Linked DNA regions of Sinorhizobium meliloti. The protein of the gene in region 2 interacts with the protein of the main gene of each other region in a pairwise test. Links are inferred from orthologs where the notes say so. Each region holds a gene or a part of one and is shown on either strand. Other genes may lie near its edges.

What was found. Proteins that work in one complex are often made in the same cells at the same time.
Region 1: the proteins of JOH52_RS09845 (region 2) and grxD interact in binary tests that used the Escherichia coli proteins (3 or more experiments, as listed by UniProt). The link is inferred for Sinorhizobium meliloti from one-to-one orthologs.

What each region holds. Positions count from the first base shown.
Region 1 is NZ_JAGIOS010000001.1:3,213,137-3,216,834, forward strand. What follows is about bases 938-3,698. They hold grxD (Grx4 family monothiol glutaredoxin), read right to left. Parts: upstream 2,606-3,698; coding sequence 2,270-2,605; downstream 938-2,269. Other genes in these bases: JOH52_RS15505 (multidrug effflux MFS transporter), read right to left, coding at 938-1,928; JOH52_RS15515 (hypothetical protein), read right to left, coding at 2,770-3,012; JOH52_RS15520 (BolA/IbaG family iron-sulfur metabolism protein), read right to left, coding at 3,020-3,253; purL (phosphoribosylformylglycinamidine synthase subunit PurL), read right to left, coding at 3,379-3,698. Outside these bases: JOH52_RS15500 (multidrug effflux MFS transporter), read right to left, coding at 1-623; more of JOH52_RS15505, read right to left, coding at 681-937. UniProt on the Escherichia coli protein: Monothiol glutaredoxin involved in the biogenesis of iron-sulfur clusters.
Region 2 is NZ_JAGIOS010000001.1:2,093,037-2,096,755, forward strand. Bases 1-2,782 are described here. They hold JOH52_RS09845 (BolA family protein), read right to left. Parts: upstream 1,642-2,782; coding sequence 1,360-1,641; downstream 1-1,359. Other genes in these bases: JOH52_RS09840 (HlyC/CorC family transporter), read left to right, coding at 1-1,083; JOH52_RS09850 (J domain-containing protein), read left to right, coding at 1,781-2,416; cobS (cobaltochelatase subunit CobS), read left to right, coding at 2,492-2,782. In the rest of the region: more of cobS, read left to right, coding at 2,783-3,487; cobaltochelatase subunit CobT, read left to right, coding at 3,537-3,719. UniProt on the Escherichia coli protein: Transcriptional regulator that plays an important role in general stress response. Has many effects on cell morphology, cell growth and cell division. Acts by regulating the transcription of many genes, including dacA (PBP-5), dacC (PBP-6), ampC and mreB.

The sequences.
Region 1 (3,698 bases), 1.1 Mb from region 2 along the record:
CGTGTCAGCGCCCAGACAAACAGGGCGGCGCCGACGACGCCGATCAGGATGAAGATCCAGTGCCAGTCGGCATAGGCGATCACCACCTGGCCAAGTGTCGGCGCGACGATCGGCACGATCATGAAGACGATCATGACGTAGGACATGACGCGCGCCATGTCGCGGCCGCCGAAACAGTCGCGGACGATCGCCATGGTCGTGATGCGCACTGCGGCACCGCCGATCCCCTGGATGAAGCGGAGCAGGAGCAGCGTCTCGATGCTTTCGACCCAGGAGGCGGCGAACATCGACAGGCTGAAGAGCGCAAGGCCGCCAAGGAGAACGGACCGGCGCCCGAAGGCATCCGAGAGACTCCCGAAGAATATCTGGGAGAGGCCGAAGCCCAGGAAGAAGACGCCGATCACGAGTTGCGTATCGTTGGCGTTGGCAACGTCGAGCGTCTGGCCGATGCTTGGCAGAGCCGGCAGCATGCTGTCGATCGCGAGCGCAATGCTCGCGGTCATGACCGCAATGGTGACGATGAATTCGACAAGGCCCATTCCGAGGCGCGCGGCGCCCGAGGCCTGATCGGCGTGGCCCGATGATTGTTCACCGAGCGAAGACTGTTGGGAAACGGAAGTCATGTTGAAAATATCCAAAATGGACTGGGAGGAAAAATCGGTGTCCTGGAGCCAATCCGGCTAGCCGGCCGGATTGTGCGGTTTGAAGAGCTTGCCGCCCTCTGCGATCAGCACGCAGACAAGCGCGACGACGGCGACCGTGAAGAAGCCGACCGCAAGGGGCGTGACGCTGTTATTGAAGGCCTGGCCGATGAAGGCGCCGATGATTCCGCCGCCGATCGTCTGCGTGAAGCCGAGAACGGAAGAGGCGGTGCCGGCCACGTGGCCGAGCGGCTCCATCGCCATGGCGTTGAAGTTGGCGGCGATCAGCCCGAACTGGAACATGGTGGCGGCATGTAGGAGCATGAAAAGCGGCAAAGGCAGCGGCCCGATCAATGAAGCCGACATCCAGATGAAACTCGCCAGCGTGAAGCCGAGAAGTGCTGCATGCGACAATGCCCGCATCCCGAACGTCCGGACGAGTCGCGAATTGGTGAAGGAGGCGACCGCCATCATGCCGGCGAAAGCGGCGAAGACGGCCGGAAACCAGACGCCAAGACCATAGACGCCGACGAGAATCTGCTGCGCCGAGTTGATGAAACCGAAGAGAGCGCCGAGGAGGGCCGACGTCGCGAGCGTATAGAACAGCGCCAGCCGGTTCGTCAGCACGATGCGGAAGCCCGCAAGTATGGACGAGGCCGTGAAGGGGCGCCGGTTGGCGGGAGCCAAAGTCTCCCGAAGGCGCAAGGCGACCGGAAGCGCTACAGCAACCGCGAACAGAGCGATCACGACGAAGATCATGTGCCACTCGGAAAAGAGCATGATCAATTGTCCGATGCTCGGTGCGATGACCGGGACGATCATGAACACCATCATCACCAGCGACATGATCTCGGCCATCTGCCGCCCGCCATAGACATCGCGCACGATGGAAACGGTGATGACACGGGTTGCAGCCGCGCCTATGCCCTGCACAAGCCGAAGGAACAGGAGTGCCCCGAAGGTCGGTACGAACACGATCGCAAGAGCGCTGACGCCGTAAAGTGCCAGCCCGCCCAACAACGGTGCCCTTCGCCCGAAGCGATCGGACAGCGGGCCGAAGAAGAGCTGCGCGAACCCCATGCCGAGCAGGTAGGCGGTTATGACGTATTGCCGATGGTTCTCATCCGCCACGCCGAGGCTCGCGCCGATTTCCTGCAGCCCCGGCAGCATGATGTCGATCGAGATCGCGTTGATGGACATCAGCATGGCCATCAATGCAATGAACTGGACTTTCGTCAGTCCGGAGATGGTGGCGGCTTGGTCTATGGGCCTTGTCATTTCATACATCCTGCCGGCTGCAGCTTTCCTGCAGCCGGTTCTTCGCCACGCCGAGCCAGTGCGTGGCACGTTTCGCAATGATTTGGATCTGCTGAATAAACTCAGTCTTTTGTTGTGTCGGATCGAAAAGGACGCAGTACTTGCCGGTGGAAATCGGAGCAGGCCGCACCCCGGACAGGGCTGCATGCGAGACCGCGCGCCCGCTCGTCCATGGCGATTCATGATTGGCGTGAATTTCGCCGCCCGCTCATGAAGCGTATTGAAAATTAGATGCGCGGCATATTGCTTCGGAATCAAAAAAGGCGGTTACCCGCCTTTTCCGATCATCGCGAAGATGCGGTTCGGAAGTGTCAGGCGGCGCCCTTGACGGAGATACCCTGTCCCTGAAGAAGCGACTGCAACTCGCCAGCCTGGAACATTTCCCGCACGATGTCGCAACCGCCGACGAATTCGCCCTTTACATAAAGCTGCGGAATGGTCGGCCAGTTGGAATAATCCTTGATGCCCTGGCGCAGATCGGCATCGGCGAGCACGTTGATGCCCTTATAGTCGACGCCGACGTAATCCAGGATCTGCACCACCTGGCCGGAGAAACCACACTGCGGAAACTGCGGCGTTCCCTTCATGAAAAGAACGACGTCGTTGCTCTTGACCTCGTTATCGATGAAATCGTTGATTCCGCTCATCTCGTCTTCCTTCCTGCGCCGGTTTCAAGGACCGGATATCGATTAGGGTCTAGATAGCACGCATGGACGTGGTTTTCACCACCCAATCGCAAAATTATTGATGGTCCCTCAAAGTTCGGCTTCCGCACCACTCTCGGGGCGGGATGAGGCTTAGAACACGTGATCTAGGCCGAGCGGCGGCGCAGTTTGCTCCGGGAAGCCGCGGTCCGGCGACGGCTCACCTGCTTCTTTGCCGGTTTACGGAAGGCCGCCTCGACGATGTCAGCCAGTATGCCGCCTGACTTGGCTTTCCTGCTTCGCCGTTTCGCCCGCTTGGCCGCGGTTCCGGTCGCTCTGGTTTTCTTGAGGATCTCTTTCAACGCGCTGTCAACGACCCCGCTTACGAGCTCCTTGATCAGGTCGGCCATTTCCGTCTTACTCCGGCGCGCTGGTTTGAAGGGCAAGTGCATGGAGTATGCCGCCCATGTTGCCCTTCAAGGCATTGTAGACCATCTGGTGCTGCTGCACGCGCGTCTTGCCACGAAACGCTTCGGCCACGACTTCGGCGGCATAGTGGTCGCCGTCGCCGGCCAGATCACGAATCGTGACCCTTGCGCCGGGAATCCCGGCCTTGATCATGTCTTCGATATCGCCTGGTGCCATGGGCATGATACGCCAACTCCCTTGTTATTCTTGCGGCGCGGCCGCATTGCCGCCGCCCGCTATGAGCTCAAGGGAAACACGATTCAGGGGCCGAAGGCAAATGCTGTTTCGGCCACCTGCCGGCCGGCGGGTCAATTGTCCGGTGCGAGATCGCCGCCCATGTAATTGGGGAACCACGCTTCATGTGCGGAACGCAATTCATCGACGGATACGGGCCTGGCGTCTCCGAGCTGCACCGCATTCCCGCCTGTCCTGCCGATCACCGGCAGCGCAACGCCGGCGGCTTTTGCACGTGCGGCCACCGTCTCGGCCGAACCCTCGGCCACGGTTACGACATAGCGGCCCTGGTCTTCGCCGTAGAAGACCGGGATCGGGTCGTGTTCCGCAGGTGCATCGATCGTCGCGCCGATGCCGGAAGCGATGGCCATCTCGGCGACGGCGAGCGCAAGTC
Region 2 (3,719 bases):
GGCAACAACCTCGTCAACATTCTGGCCTCGTCGCTGACGACGAGCCTGCTGATCGGCCTCTTCGGCGATTCGGGCGTGGCGATCGCCACCGTCGCCATGACGGTACTGCTCGTCATCTTCTCCGAGGTCCTGCCGAAAAGCTGGGCGATCGCGTCGCCGGACCGGTTTGCGCTGGCGGTTGCGCCTTGGGTTCGCCCCTTCGTTGCCGTCGTGGGTCCGATATCCTCCCTCGTCAACGCAATTGTCAGGCGCATCCTGCACCTCTTCGGCATCAATCTTTCTTCCGACCTGCCGATGCTCACCGCGCATGAGGAACTGCGCGGCGCGGTCAATCTGCTCCACCGCGAAGGGTCGGTCATCAAGGCGGACCGCGACCGGCTCGGCGGGGTGCTCGATCTCGGCGAACTCGAAGTTTCCGACGTCATGATCCACCGGACCGGCATGCGGGCGATCAATGCGGATGATCCGCCCCAGACCTGCGTGCGCGAGATCCTCGAAAGTCCGTTTACACGCCTGCCGTTGTGGCGCGGCTCGGCCGACAACATCATCGGCGTCGTCCATTCCAAGGACCTGCTCCGGGCGCTCGCGGAGCCGAATGTGGAGCCCGAGACGCTCGATATCGTCAAGATTGCGCAGAAACCCTGGTTCGTTCCGGATTCGACCAATCTCAAAGACCAGCTCAACGCCTTCCTGCGCCGCAAGCTGCATCTTGCGATCGTGGTCGACGAATACGGCCAGGTGCAGGGGCTCGTCACGCTGGAGGATATTCTCGAAGAGATCGTCGGCGACATTGCCGACGAGCACGACATCGACATCCAGGGCGTACGTCAGGAGGCCGATGGTTCGATCGTCGTCGATGGTTCCGTGCCGATCCGTGACCTCAACCGGGCGCTGGACTGGTCGTTGCCGGACGAGGAGGCGACGACGGTTGCCGGCCTCGTGATCCATGAATCGAAGAGCATTCCGGAGGAACGGCAGGCCTTCACGTTCTACGGCAAGCGTTTTACCGTGATGAAGCGGGTGAAGAACCGGATCACCAAGCTGCGCATCCGCGCGGCCGAGGACGAGGGGCAGGTGGGTTAGGACCTGTGGACACTTATGGATAGGGGTTTGATTTCGCACAAATCGGTCAATGCCAAGGATTTTTCCGCAGCAAAGGGTTGTCCCCTTTGCAAGGGAAAAGCCGCCGGCAGTGGGCGATTTGTGCAAAACCCTTCGGGCGGCCCATATTGCGGTGCCTTGTCGCGAAAAATCCGGCTTGCAGGCGGACGGCCTGCGGCGCCGGATTTTCCACGAAAGTCCCTCGCAATTTGGGCCGTCAAATCCCTATCCATAAGTGTCCACAGGTCCTAGGGCAGTTCACCAGCGCGTCGCTTCCCCTGGCGCAGCCGGTTCCACCGCCAAGGCATGGAGGCCGGCATCGAGCTCCGGCTTCAGCAGATCGTTTATGGCGCGGTGGCGCGCCACACGGCTCATGCCGGTAAAGGCGCTCGAAACGATGCGAACGCGCATATGCGTTTCGCCGCCGCCGTCGAATTCCGGCTGGTGACCGGCATGCTGGTCGCTCTCATTGATCACCATCAGCCGCTCGGGGTGGAAGGCTTGCGTGAGCTTCTCTTCGATGCGGCGTTGCAGCGACATGTCTTCAGTCCCATTTCCCTGTTTTGCTGCAAGGGGCGGAGCCAGGCGGCAGCATCTCCCATGCAATGCAAAATGCCCGCACAAAGCCAGTAACATTCCGTTTTGTCAATTCTTGTTGTGGCCCTCTGCAAACCCCATAATGTGCGTCATGAAGCTCGATTCAAAATATTTCGACCGCATCCGAACGCGCCCCCGGGGTCAAGCGCGCGTGGAGCCGTCTGCGCCGGTGTGCCAATGGGATGGCTGCGACAAGACGGCAGTTCATCGGGCACCCGTCGGGCGCAATGCCGAGGGCGAGTATTTCATGTTCTGCTTCGAGCATGTGAAGGAGTACAACAAGGGCTACAACTATTTTTCCGGCCTCTCCGACACCGAGATCGCCCGCTACCAGAAGGAAGCGGTGACCGGCCATCGTCCGACCTGGACGGTCGGTGTCAACAAGAGCGCCCGCAACGGCCCGACACAGTCGCAGATGCGCTCCGGCACCGCGGGCGCACAGGCGCGCATGCGCGATCCTTTCGGATTTTTCAACGAGGCGCGCGCCCGCCAGGCGCGGCACGAGCCGCGCCTGCGCAAGCTGAAGACGCTCGAGGCGAAGGCCTTCGAGACGCTGGGGCTCGCGGCCTCGGCGACGACCGCCGACATCAAGGCGGCATACAAGGAGCTCGTCAAGAAGCACCACCCCGACGCAAATGGCGGAGACAGGGGGTCGGAAGACCGCTTTCGGGCGGTTATTCAAGCCTACCAATTGTTAAAACAGGCTGGTTTCTGCTAACAACCCGGATTATGACAGAAGCACACTTTGCAGGCGAATGCGCGGGTGCCGGCGGGCGTCCGCTCTGGAGTTATGATGAGCAAGATTGACCTCGATATTTCCAACCTCCCCGACACGACGGTCTCTGTCCGGGAGGCTTTCGGCATCGACACGGATTTGCGTGTTCCGGCCTATTCGAAGGGCGATGCCTATGTGCCCGAAATCGACCCGGACTACCTCTTCGATCGTGAGACGACGCTCGCCATTCTCGCCGGCTTCGCCCACAACCGGCGCGTGATGGTTTCCGGTTATCACGGCACCGGCAAGTCGACCCATATCGAGCAGGTCGCGGCGCGGCTCAACTGGCCATGCGTGCGCGTCAACCTCGACAGCCATGTCAGCCGCATCGATCTGGTCGGCAAGGACGCGATCGTCGTCAAGGACGGGCTTCAGGTGACCGAGTTCAAGGACGGCATCCTGCCCTGGGCCTATCAGCACAATGTCGCGCTCGTCTTCGACGAATACGATGCCGGCCGGCCCGACGTCATGTTCGTGATCCAGCGCGTGCTGGAGTCCTCCGGCCGCCTGACGCTGCTCGACCAGAGCCGCGTCATCCGCCCGCATCCGGCCTTCCGATTGTTTGCGACGGCAAACACCGTCGGTCTCGGCGACACGACCGGCCTCTATCACGGTACGCAGCAGATCAACCAGGCCCAGATGGACCGCTGGTCGATCGTGACGGCGCTCAATTACCTGCCGCACGACAAGGAAGTCGATATCGTTTCCGCCAAGGTCAAGGGCTTCGTTGCCGACAAGGGCCGCGAGACGGTCTCCAAGATGGTCCGCGTCGCCGACCTGACGCGTGCCGCCTTCATCAACGGCGACCTGTCGACCGTCATGAGCCCGCGCACGGTCATCACCTGGGCCGAGAACGCCTATATCTTCGGCGATATCGCCTTTGCGTTCCGCGTGACTTTCCTCAACAAGTGCGACGAGCTGGAGCGGGCGCTGGTCGCCGAGCATTATCAGCGCGCCTTCGGCGTCGAACTCAAGGAGAGCGCTGCCAACATCGTGCTGGAAGCGACCGCCTGAAAATCGATGTGCTCGCATAACGGCCGATCCGGTTGAAGAAGGAATTGTCGTGAGTTCGAATTCCAAGGCGAAACCGACTACGAGGGAAAACGCCGCCGAACCGTTCAAGCGGGCGCTTTCCGGCTGCATCCGGTCGATCGCCGGCGATGCGGAGCTGGAGGTCGCTTTCGCCAATGAGCGGCCGGGAATGACAGCCGAACGCATCCGGCTGCCGGAGCTCTCCAAGCGCCCG